Regions from separate parts of the Pseudomonas sp. P129 genome, predicted to be linked through region 2. Evidence: riboswitches for the same ligand, from Rfam matches in the RefSeq annotation. Region 2 holds a riboswitch; the other holds the start of a gene.
What was found. A riboswitch is a leader RNA that binds a small molecule or an ion and turns the genes downstream of it on or off. The one in region 2 is predicted to bind cobalamin.
Positions count from the first base shown of each region.

Region 1: linked by a shared signal. The riboswitch ahead of cobW (cobalamin biosynthesis protein CobW) and the one ahead of KBY02_RS12845 (ABC transporter substrate-binding protein) in region 2 are both predicted to bind cobalamin.

Region 1 covers NZ_JAGPYS010000004.1:295,676-301,564, forward strand. Annotated here, with positions in the region: gene KBY02_RS13245 (indolepyruvate ferredoxin oxidoreductase family protein) at 1-147, shown strand, start outside; gene cobM (precorrin-4 C(11)-methyltransferase) at 246-995, opposite strand; gene KBY02_RS13255 (cobalamin biosynthesis protein) at 1,028-1,477, opposite strand; gene KBY02_RS13260 (CbtA family protein) at 1,455-2,177, opposite strand; gene KBY02_RS13265 (CbtB domain-containing protein) at 2,188-2,370, opposite strand; cobalamin riboswitch at 2,466-2,681, opposite strand; cobalamin riboswitch at 2,740-2,964, shown strand; gene cobW (cobalamin biosynthesis protein CobW) at 3,083-4,147, shown strand; gene cobN (cobaltochelatase subunit CobN) at 4,151-5,889, shown strand, end outside.
Region 2 covers NZ_JAGPYS010000004.1:187,395-193,283, reverse strand. Annotated here, with positions in the region: gene mapR (GntR family transcriptional regulator MpaR) at 1-987, shown strand, start outside; tRNA gene KBY02_RS12865 (tRNA-Asn) at 1,360-1,435, opposite strand; gene KBY02_RS12860 (response regulator transcription factor) at 1,644-2,318, opposite strand; gene KBY02_RS12855 (phosphatase PAP2 family protein) at 2,339-3,241, opposite strand; gene KBY02_RS12850 (histidine phosphatase family protein) at 3,208-3,903, opposite strand; cobalamin riboswitch at 4,220-4,419, shown strand; gene KBY02_RS12845 (ABC transporter substrate-binding protein) at 4,549-5,562, shown strand; gene KBY02_RS12840 (FecCD family ABC transporter permease) at 5,559-5,889, shown strand, end outside.

The DNA of each region.
Region 1 (5,889 bases), 110 kb from region 2:
CTGGCACGCTTGCCGGAACGCATTCGCGGCTATGGTTACATCAAGGAAAGCGCCATGAAGGCGGCTGCCGTGCAGGCCGATATTCTGCGCAAGAGCCTGGAAAGCGGCGAAGTGGCCGCGCCGAAGCTGTATGAGGCGGCTGCCTGAGGAGGGCAATACCGATCAGCGTGCCAGCCCAGCGTTGGCACGCTTTTCATCACACCATGCGTCGCCGCTTATTGCTGCGATCATCATGGCGGTACTGACTACTTCGGCCTGAACAAGTGGGCATGCCCGGCGCGGTAAAGCGAGGACTCGCTGAAGGTGTCATCGGCAAGCACACGTCCGATCAGAATCAGCGCCGTACGGCGAAAGCCCTTGGCTTGTACCTTTTCCTCAATATCCGCCAGCGTGCCAACGGCCCAGTCCTGATCCGGCCAGCTGGCGCGGTGCACCACGGCAATCGGGCAGTCGGCGCCGTAATGTGGCATGAGCTCCTCGACGATCCGCTGCAGGTTGTTCACCCCCAGATGAATCGCCATGGTTGCCCGATGGCTGGCCAGGCTGGCCAGTTCCTCGCCGCTGGGCATTGAGGTCTTGTCGGCATAGCGGGTCAGAATCAAGCTCTGCGAAACGTCCGGCAGGGTCAGCTCGACGCCCAGCAGCGCAGCGCAGGCAGCGGTCGCGGTGACCCCCGGAATGATTTCGAACGGAATGTTCAGTTCGCGCAGATAGCGGATCTGCTCGCCGATAGCGCCATACAGGCTTGGGTCCCCGGAGTGCACGCGTGCCACATCCTGGCCTTGTGAGTGCGCGCGCTTGATCAGGTCGATGATCTGCTCCAGATGCAGTTCGGCGCTGTTGGTCACCTGCACGGCCTGATGGCCCTCCAGAACGGCGAGGGGCACCAGCGAGCCTGCGTAGATAATGACCGGGCAGCTGCGAATCAGGCGTTGGCCCTTGACGGTGATCAGCTCGGGATCGCCAGGGCCTGCGCCGATGAAATAGACAGTCAATGAATTCTCCGGGGTGAATGAGCGCGGGGAGATTATCCGCTGTGCGCAGGGCTGATTGCCAAGGCAAATGTGGCCTGCGCGCTTTTCTGCCGTTCGATCAGCAGCGTGGCGGTACCGTCTCCCAGTTGCGCCGCCAGCGCCAGAGCCGAGCCTTCGGCGACGCCATGACAGCCAGTGCTCTGGAACACCTGCGCAGAACGGTGCGTGAGGTGCAGTTCCCAGGCCACCAGTTGCGCAGCGTTGAAGCACACCAGCGGCACTGCAAGTTGCCCGGCCAGCTCAAGCAGGCCGGGCTCGGTTTGTTTCAGGTCGATGGACGCCAGCGCGGTCACCCGGCCGATGTCCAGCTCAAGTGCCTGCAGGCTTTGCTCGAGCAGATCGCGCAACAGCGCAGCCGAGCAGCCGCGCCGACAGCCCAGCCCGGCCACCAGTGCTGCGCCGGGTTGAAGCGTCGCTGGATCAGGCTTGATGCAGGTCGACATTGTCGTTATGCACATCGTTTCTGCGGAACAGCCAGGCACTGATCAATCCCAGCGCGACCCAGAACAGCGCGTTGGTCAGCAGCGAGGCCATCATGAACTGCGATTCCAGCGCCTCGGGAGCAAGGCTTTCATGGACCAGCGGCTGTGGCGCGCCAAGCACATGCGGGACCAGCAAAATCGCCACACCCAGTGCTTTGAGCAGCCAGTTCTGACCGAACACCAGCAAGGCCAGCCCGGCGGCAGTCGACGCGGCAGCGCCGAGCCACCACAACTGCCGCTGGCTCAGCTCGGCCGCGGCTGTGCCTGGCAGTTCGGGTGGCAGGCCAAAGGTGGGGGCCAGCACGAACACGGCAAAACCCGCCAGCCCCCACCATGCGCCTTGCACGGTGCGACCCGGCGCGCGCAGGGTGTAAAGCCCGGCAAGCATCAGCGCAAAGCCCACCGCGACCACCAGGTTACCGCCAGTGGTGGATAGCACACGCTGCCAGCCGTTTTCGGGCTCCCAGGCCGCTTCTTCATGGGCATGGCTGTGTTCGGCCATCGCGCCGTCCGCGTGCTGATGCAGTTGCTCGGCAGGCGCGTTTTCGTAGGTCTCGGCCTGCTGGATCAGCGGCACCACCCACAGGCTTTGCAGCAGGGTCAGCAGCAGGGCGGCGAGCAGGCCGGTGAAACCTGCGGTATAGGCGATTCGCTTGAACAATGTGTGGCCCTCAATGGCAAGGAAAGGCAGCGCTGTGACGGGTATCGTGTGCCGCGTTGTGTACGGCCGCGATGTGCGAGAAACCGGCGAAGTACACCAGGCAGGCGCCGAGAAGCGCAGCGCTGATGGCGGCGGTCAGGCGTTGAATGCGTGTGGAGCTGGGTGCGGCGGCGTGGCTGCTGATGGTCGACATGGCGTTCCCTCTTGATGATCGGCAAGTGGGCCACGCGCAAAAGAACCTGCCGGCAGACGCCGGAGGTTTCAACTGCGCCCGCCCACCGCGGGTTTGTCATTGCAAGCATATCGGGCCGGTCTCCGGGCTCGCGAGGGGCCGAGACGTCAGTGCGTCAAAGCCTGCAAGGCCACCTTCCCATGCCAGTGGCACAGTGGATCAGACCTACGCTCGCTTACCGTTGCGGGGGCAGCACCGGACTTGCTCGACAACGCGAGCGCACCGGTTTCCCGTTTCACCCCGTGAGGGGCACCCGAAACAAGGCGCACAGGAGAGCATGGGCGGCGGGGCAGCGTCAATCTGAACGATTGACCTGTCTGCAGTCACTGCGTAGCCTTGCCGGTTCGAGGTTCTCCCTGGGTAAAACATCACCCAGTGGAGCTAAGACGGGAATGCGGTACATGCCGCAGCTGCCCCCGCAACTGTAAACGGTCATGTTCATTGCACAGCCACTGCTGCGGCGGGAAGGCGCGATGAATGCGTGTCGGCACGTTGTTCATTGCCTGCCGCACGCCGCCGTGAGCCAGGAGACCTGCCTCGAACGGGCCACACGTGCTGCGGCCCTGGAGAATTCTCACTACAACCGGGCGGGGTGATCCGGTGGCGATCCGATCTGCGTGTCATGCATGCGGCTCTCGTCCTGTTTGCCCGCCGCATTGCCAAAGGGCACCTGATGAAAACACTGGCCAAGCTTCCCGTCACCATCGTCACCGGCTTCCTCGGCTCGGGCAAGACCACCCTGTTGCGGCACATGCTCGACAACGCCGAAGGGCGGCGCATTGCGGTCATCGTCAATGAGTTCGGCGAGCTGGGCATCGACGGAGAAATCCTCAAGCAGTGCACGATCGGCTGCACCGAAGAAGAAGCCAACGGCCGGGTCTACGAACTGGCCAACGGTTGCCTGTGCTGCACCGTGCAGGAAGAGTTCTTCCCGGTCATGCGCGAACTGGTCGCGCGCCGTGGTGATCTGGACCATATCCTGATCGAAACCTCGGGGCTGGCGCTGCCCAAGCCGCTGGTCCAGGCTTTTCAGTGGCCGGAAATCCGCAACGCCTGCACGGTCGATGCGGTGATCACGGTGGTCGACAGCCCGGCGGTACTGGCCGGTACCTTCGCTGCCTTCCCGGATCAGGTCGATGCGCAGCGCAAACTCGATCCCAACCTGGACCACGAGTCGCCCCTGCACGAACTGTTTGCCGATCAACTGGCCAGCGCCGATCTGGTGATCCTCAACAAGGCCGACATGATCGACGCCGAAGGTCTGGCGACGGTGCGTGCCGAAGTTGCCGAGGAGCTGCCGCCTGCGGTCAAGGTGATCGAAGCCAGCAGCGGTCGCCTGCCGATCAGCGTGCTGCTGGGTGTCGGTGCCGAGTCCGAGCTGCACATCGACGCTCGCAAGACCCACCATGATCACCACGACGATGACGATCATGATGACCACGATCACGACGCGTTCGATTCGATTTCCCTGAAGCTGCCGCAAGCCGATGAAAAAGTCCTGCTCGATGCACTGAATCAGCTGGTGGTGCAGCACGGCATTTTGCGTGTGAAGGGCTTCGCGGCCATTCCCGGCAAACCGATGCGCCTGCTCATTCAAGGTGTCGGCACGCGTTTCGACAAGCATTTCGACCGCGCCTGGCGTGCCGATGAAGAGCGTGCCACGCACCTGGTGCTGATCGGTCAGGAGCTGGATGCCGCAGCCCTGCAAGTGCAACTCAACGCTGCGATTGCCGGCTGACCCATGCATTTACTGAGAACCCAGCCCGGCGGTTTCGTACCTGACGACAATATTGCCGATCTGGGCCAGACGCCGGCCGAGCTGGTGATTCTCTGCAGCGGCGACTCCAGCCTGGCGCTGCTGGCCGAAGCTGCCCGGCAGCTCCCCGAAGACTACCCCAGCCTGCGTCTGGCCAACCCGATGCAGGTCCAGAATCACGCCTCTGTCGACCTGTACGTCGATGAAGTGCTGCGTCACGCAAAGGTCATTCTGATTTCGCTGCACGGCGGTATCGGCTACTGGCGCTATGGCGTCGAGCGGCTGATGGAGCTCGCGGCACGTGGTGTTCAGGTCATTCTGGTGCCCGGTGATGACCGCCCTGATCCGGAACTGAGTGATCTGAGCACCGTGCCTGCCGCAGAGCGCGATCGACTCTGGCAGTTCCTGCGTCAGGGCGGCCTGCAGAACGCGCTGCAACTGTACAACTGCATGGCCAGTCGCTGGCTGGACCGCGATTACTCATGGGCCGAGCCCGCGCCGTTGCCGCGCACGGCCATCTACCATCCGCGACTGGCAAGCGCGCAGCTTGCCGATTGGCAGGCAGACTGGCTTGCCGAGCAGCCGGTGGCGGCGCTGCTGTTCTATCGCTCGCACCTGCAGGCCGCCAATACCGGTTTCATCGACGAGTTCTGTACGCGCTTGCAGGCGCAAGGCATCAACCCGCTGCCCATTGCCGTGGCCAGCCTCAAGGAACCCGGCTGTTTCACTCAGGTGGAGGACTGGCTGGATGAGGCTGAAACCGAGCTGATCCTCAATACCACCGGTTTTGCCCAGTCGAGTCCGGAAGCGCCGCATCTGCGGCCGTTTCGGCGCAACGTGCCGGTCATTCAGGCCATCTGCGCGCAGGACAACGAGCCTGCCTGGCAGGCCAGCGAACAGGGCCTCGGCGCTCGCGATCTGGCGATGCACATTGCCTTGCCGGAGCTGGACGGACGGATCATCAGCCGGCCGATCAGCTTCAAGGACCTGGCCTGGCGCAGTGAGCGCAGCCAGTCGGACGTGGTCTGCTACCGCGCCCAGCCGGACCGGATGGATTTCGTCGCGGAATTGGCGCGGCGCTGGATCGAGCTTGCACGCCTGCCCAATGGCGAAAAGCGCGTGGCGCTGATCCTCGCCAATTACCCGACTCGCGACGGAAGGATCGGCAATGGTGTGGGGCTCGATACGCCTGCTGCGGCGCTGAATATCCTGCGCGCCATGCAGGCCGAAGGCTATCCGCTGGCACCGTTGCCGGACAGCGGCACCGAACTGATCCAGCAACTGCTGGGCGGTGTGACCAATGATCTGGACAGTATCGACCAGCGCCCGTGTCAGCAGAGCATGGCGCTGGAGGAATACCTGGCGGCGTTCAACGAACTGCCGCAGGAAAACCGCGACGCAGTGAATGCCCGCTGGGGCACGCCGGACACCGATCCGATGTTTCGCAGCGGCCGGATGATGATCGCCGGACTGCGCTTTGGCCTCACGTTCATCGGCATTCAACCGGCGCGGGGTTATCAGGTCGACCCGAGCGCGGTGTATCACGACCCGGATCTGGTTCCACCCCATGGCTATCTGGCGTTCTACTTCTGGCTGCGCAAGGCCTACGGCGCGCATGCGGTGGTGCATGTCGGCAAGCACGGCAACCTCGAATGGCTGCCCGGCAAGGGCGTGGGGCTGTCGCGAACCTGCTGGCCGGACGCGGTGCTGGGCGCCATGCCGAA
Region 2 (5,889 bases):
GTCAGCGACATGACCACCGGGAATCCCGAGCTGCGCCGACAGATCGCCCTGCGCTACATGATCAGTGGCGTGCGCTTGCCGGCGGACGAACTGGTCATTACCAATGGCGCGATGGAAGCCCTGAACCTGTGCCTGCAGTGCGTCACCGAGCCCGGCGACCTGGTCGCCATCGAAGCGCCGGCGTTCTATGCCTGCCTTCAAGTGCTGGAGCGCCTGAAGCTGAAAGCCGTCGAAATCCCCGTGCATCCGCGTGACGGCGTGGACCTCGACTCGCTGCAGGACAGCCTGAAACGCCTGCCGATCAAGGCTTGCTGGTTCATGAGCAGCTTTCAGAACCCATTGGGCGCGAGCATGACTCAGGCGAACAGGATCAGGCTCTACGACCTGCTGGAACAGCAGCAGATCCCGTTGATCGAGGACGATGTGTACGCCGAACTGTATTACGGTGCCAACGCGCCTCACCCGGTGAAAAGCCTGGATCGCAGCGGACTGGTGATGCACTGCAGCTCGTTTTCCAAGACCCTCGCGCCCGGCTATCGGGTCGGCTGGGTGGCAGGCGGGCGTTACACCGAGCAGATTGACCGCCTCAAGCTCATGACCACCCTCTCCCCTTCGGTCCCCGCCCAGGCCGCGCTCGCCGACTACCTCAAGCACGGCGGCTATGACCGCCATCTGCGTAAACTGCGTGACACCCTCGAACTGCAACAAGGCGCGATGCTCGCTGCTGCCGCCCGCTATTTCCCGGCGGCGACACGCGTCACCCGCCCCCTCGGCGGCTACTTTCTGTGGTTCGAATTCCCCGAGCAGGTTGATTCGCTGCAGCTCTTTCAACTCGCACTCGCGCAGGGCATCAGCCTCGCGCCCGGCCCGATCTTTTCCGCTTCCAGGCGCTTCAAGAATTGCGCGCGCCTGAACTACGGCACACCCTGGGATGAACGCAGCGAGCAGGCCATGGCGATGCTGGGGCGTATCATCGCGTCGTTCTGAGCGTTTTCATGCCTTGCGGACAGGCAACTGATCCGTATTTTTAAGCCGTTTCTGAATCTGTACCAGAATCAGTCCGAGCACGATAATGGCAGCGCTTTCAAACGCGCAGGATAACCGCCAAGAGCGACGCCTGCGGCTCGTTACAGACAGATCGATCAGCAGGAGACGCTCATGGGTAAGCTCGGACTTTCTTTGATAGGTTTTTTATTGTTGGCGATTGCGGTGGGTTTGTTGGGGACTATTTCGCCGTATTGAGGAGCCGCGAGCCAGGAATACTGAAGCCGCGTTGCATTACCGCCAAAACGAAAAAACCCGCCATTAGGCGGGTTTTTCTTGTTCAAAGGCCTTATACATTGCCTTTGAAGTATTGTCTGGCTCCACGACCTGGACTCGAACCAGGGACCCAGTGATTAACAGTCACTTGCTCTACCAACTGAGCTATCGCGGAATGAGCGCTATGTTACTGATTCGGAAAAGGAAGTCAAGCAGAGCAGAAAAAAATCCTGCTCGTTCATCCGGATGCCATTTCCGGCCAGACAGGGGCACAGTTCATAACACACACGGCCACCTGCTTGATCCGGTAGTGAAAGGTATTCTTCACCCCGAACCCTGATCGCAATGAGTCAGGCGCCTGTTCAACGCCGACTGAACGCGCCTCAGCGCTGCACGCACAGCTTGTAACCCAGGCCATGGGCGGTGTGCAGCAATGGCGTGTCGTGCCCGCCATCCAGTACCCGCCTGAGCACATGGATGTTGCTGCGCAAGCTGCTGCTGTTCGGGGCATCACGGCCCCAAAGCGCCTCTTCCAGTTCGGAGCGCTTGACGATATGCGGGCTCTTGCGCATCAACAGTTCCAACAGCTTCATGTTGGTCGGGTTGAGCTTCAAGGGCACGCCTTTGCGGGTGATTTCAAGGGTGTCCAGATCGAACTGCAGGTCGGCGACCACCATCATCCGGTTGTCCTGGCGCTGCCGTCGGCTGACGATCGCTTCGACTCTGGCGAGCACTTCGGACATCGCGAACGGCTTGGTGATGTAGTCGTCGGCCCCCACCTTGAAACCGGTGAGCCGATCATCCAGTTCATCGCGCGCGCTGAGCATCACAATCGCGACTTCCGACTTCGAATACTGGCGCAGGCTGTGGCAGATCTGATTGCCGTCGATGCCGGGCAGCATGATGTCGAGAATGATCGCATCGAAGCGTTTCGAGGCGGCCAGGTGCAGCCCGCTCAGGCCGTCCAGCGCCCCTTCTACCGCATGCCCCCTGAGTTCGAAGAATTCCAGCAGGTTATCGTGAATATCACGGTGGTCTTCAATAACCAGAATGTTCATTGCCGCGCCTTCTTGTCTTTCTACCCGGCCGACCGGGAACCTGTTACCAATGAGTCTGCAGGCTGCGTGACGAATGCATCAGGTCTGTTGACGGCCACCGCCTGGTGAATCGGCTGTTGCAACCTTGATCGACCATAGAAGCACAAGGCGACCAGCAGTGTACTCAGCCACACCACGATACCCGCCCAGAAGGTGTGTGACATGAAGTGCCAGCCTTGCAGTACCCGCGTGGTGCCGTAAATCATCCCGAGCAGGAGAATGCCCGCCAGCAGAATGTTCGAATGCCGCCAGCAGTAGCGACGAGCCACGAAGTACAGGGCCAGCAGACTGAATGCGCTTGACGCATGACCGCCCGGCCAGCATCGCCCGGCGCCGGCCTCGTGCAGCAGGTTGAAATTCCTGAACCACTCGATGTGCGCCTGGCTGCCACCGTACAAGGTGGTTTCGACAGGACAATAAACGCCGGTATGGCTCTTCAGGTAATGAATCATGGCGGTGCTCAGCGCAAAGGCAACTATGACGAAAAAGAAGTCCAGCCGGTGCCTGCGTGCAAAGCGCAGGAAGGTGCCCAACCGAGAACCCGTCAGCCGCCTCGCGAGGCGCGAATCATCATATTTTTCCAGCAACGGCCAGACAAAGGACAGCATCGCACCGATGATCGCCAGCTCTCCGGTCCAGTTCGGAAGGATCCGCGCCCATCTGTGCGTGATGTTCTCGAACAAATGGCTCTGGCCTATGGGAAACACCCCGGCCGTAGAATCAAAAAACAGATCAGTCAGTTGCCGGTCGATCGTGGTCAGGTCGAAAGTAACGAAGACCAGTAAAGCGAAAAACACCGGTACACCCAGGTTGATGCCGTAAAACCGCAGCCTGGCGCTGGAAGATGTCGTCAATTGAATTGCTCGCGGTTGAGGTTTGCCCATTGCCCGGCATTCAGGGAGCCGAGAATTTTCGGCGGATGGCTGCCGTCTATTTGTACGAAAAACGCCTGGGCGTACTCACTCGAGCGCTCGCCGCCAGGTACGCCGACCTTGCGCTCGAACTGGTCGATGCAGCCACTGTGGGTCACCAGCACCATGTTCTCGCCGCTGACCTTGTGAGCCTGCACCGCTTTCATGAAGCCGCTGTCACAGTCGTTGATCCAGTCTTGGCCAGCCACCGCGTGCCCGGCCAACAGTTGCGCAGTCTGTTGCGTGCGGGTCTTGGGGCTGGCGATCATGCGCGCGTGGTCCATGCCCATTTTCTGCAACCCGGCGCCCACCGCCAGAACGGCGTCGCGGCCGTTGGAGGTAATGCCGTCGGCGTCGCTCATGCACGGGTTGTTCGAGCGGTCACAGCGTTCGGCATGGCGAATCATCACCACCACATTGCCTTGCCGCCAATGCTCGCGAAGGCCGGAAACGCTCAGGTTGCTGCCGACCCCCAGGTCCACCACGTGCACGCCCGAGAACGCCGAGTAGAACCATGCGCAGATAGCCGTCAGCACGACGGCAACAGACATCGATACGATGTGCCGATGCAACTTGTAGCGCTGACTGATGCCCGAACGGGGCAGTACATTCTTGTTGATTATCGTGTCGGTCAAGGGACCACTCCTGCCATGAACCTATGTCTGGCGTTGACCCAGGGAGTGCCCGAGGTCTGCGCCGCTCCCATGCAGGCAAGATAGGTTCAGCATCGTCCCGATGCAGTGAAGAAGATGTGAAAAACGTGTTGTGGCCCAGCGCCACATTTTTCACGCGAGCCCTCTGGAATGGGGCTTTGCGGTTTTACGGGCGTGAACATGAAGATAATTTAAGCGTTTTTCCGGAAAGCTCCGTGTCCATCCGGACAATTTTGACCTGGCCGACCGTCTGCTGAAGCTGCGGCGCGCAAAGGATTAGCCACTAAAACGCTTATCGTTTACCATGCCGCGCGTCGGTTTCCGAGAGGAACTAACAGGGAATTCGCACGCCTTTCTCACCAGGCGAAAAACGAAACTGCCCCCGCAACTGTAGGCACCGAGCCTGCTCCATGACTGCCACTGGATCGTGATCCGGGAAGGCCGGAGCCTGGCGATGACGTGTCAGTCAGGAGACCTGCCGACCCGCTTCAACCCACTAACCGGCGGGGTGTCCGGGAAGGACATCCGCACGCGCCGGCATTTCCCGCCGTGCCCGGTCATCATCCGGGGATGTGTTTCCTGATGTGCATTGCGCCCTGGCACCTGCTCCAACGGAGACCGCATTCCATGTCGCTGCCCCGCCTCGCCGCACTCGCTGCCAGCCTGACGCTGTCCACCCTGGCCCTTGCCGCCCCCACTCAGTACCCGCTGACCCTTGAAAACTGTGGCGCGACCCTGACCTTCACGCATGCGCCAACCAAGGCTGTGACCATTGGCCAGGCCGGCACCGAAATGCTTTACGAACTGGGCCTGGGCGACAGACTGGTCGGCACTTCGCTGTGGTTCAACAATGTATTGCCACGCTTCAAGGCGCAGAACGACAAGGTCGAACGCCTGGCCGACAACGAGCCCAGTTTCGAGGCAGTGATCGGCAAGCGTCCGGAACTGGTGGCCGTGCAGTTGGAGTGGATGGTCGGCAAACAGGGCGCGGTCGGCACCCGCGAGCAGTTCCATGACCTGAAGATACCCACTTACATCCTGCCGTCCGACTGCGAAGGCAAGGACAATCTGGTCGGCGCCGATGGCACACGTCTGGAGCCCTTCCGCATCGAGACCATCTACAAGAGCATCGAGCAACTGGCGCAGATCTTCGATGTGCAGGATCGCGGCGACGCGCTGGTTACTGACCTCAAGGCCCGCCTGAGCGCGGCGATTGCCAACGTCAGGCAGAACAAGGCCAACGACGTCTCGGCGCTGTTCTGGTTCTCCAGCTCCGACCTTGCCAGCGACCCTTTCGTGGCAGGCCGCAAAGGTATTCCGGACTTCATGCTCAACAGCCTGGGTATGCGCAATATCGTTCAGTCCGACGAAGAGTGGCCAACCGTGGGCTGGGAAACCATCGCCAAGGCCAACCCGAGCATTCTGGTCATCGCGCGCATGGATCGCCGCCGTTTCCCGGCCGACGATTACCTGAAAAAAATCGAATTCCTCAAGACCGACCCGGTGACCCGCAACATGGACGCGGTCAAGCATGACCGGATCGTGATCATCGACGCCGAGGGCATGCAGGCTGGCCTGCGTCTGTTCACCGGGTTCGAGGAACTGGCTGACGCCGCCAACCGTTTCAACGCTGCCAAATGAGATTGCCGATAGCATTGAGTCATGTGCTCTGGGTTTCGGCGGTGCTGGTGCTGGCGATCATGATCGGGGCCGCGATCGGCGAAACCTCGATCAGCCTGCAGGTGGTTTTTCAGGTGCTGGCCAACAAACTCTGGGCCGCCGGCTATGTGCTCGACCCTATAGACGAAGGCATCGTCTGGAACTACCGGCTGACCCGCGCCATTGTCGCAGCCGCCTGCGGGGCCGGGCTGGCGATTTGTGGCGTGGTGTTGCAGTCGTTATTGCGCAACCCGCTGGCAGACCCGTATCTGCTGGGGATTTCCGCAGGGGCCTCGACCGGCGCGGTAC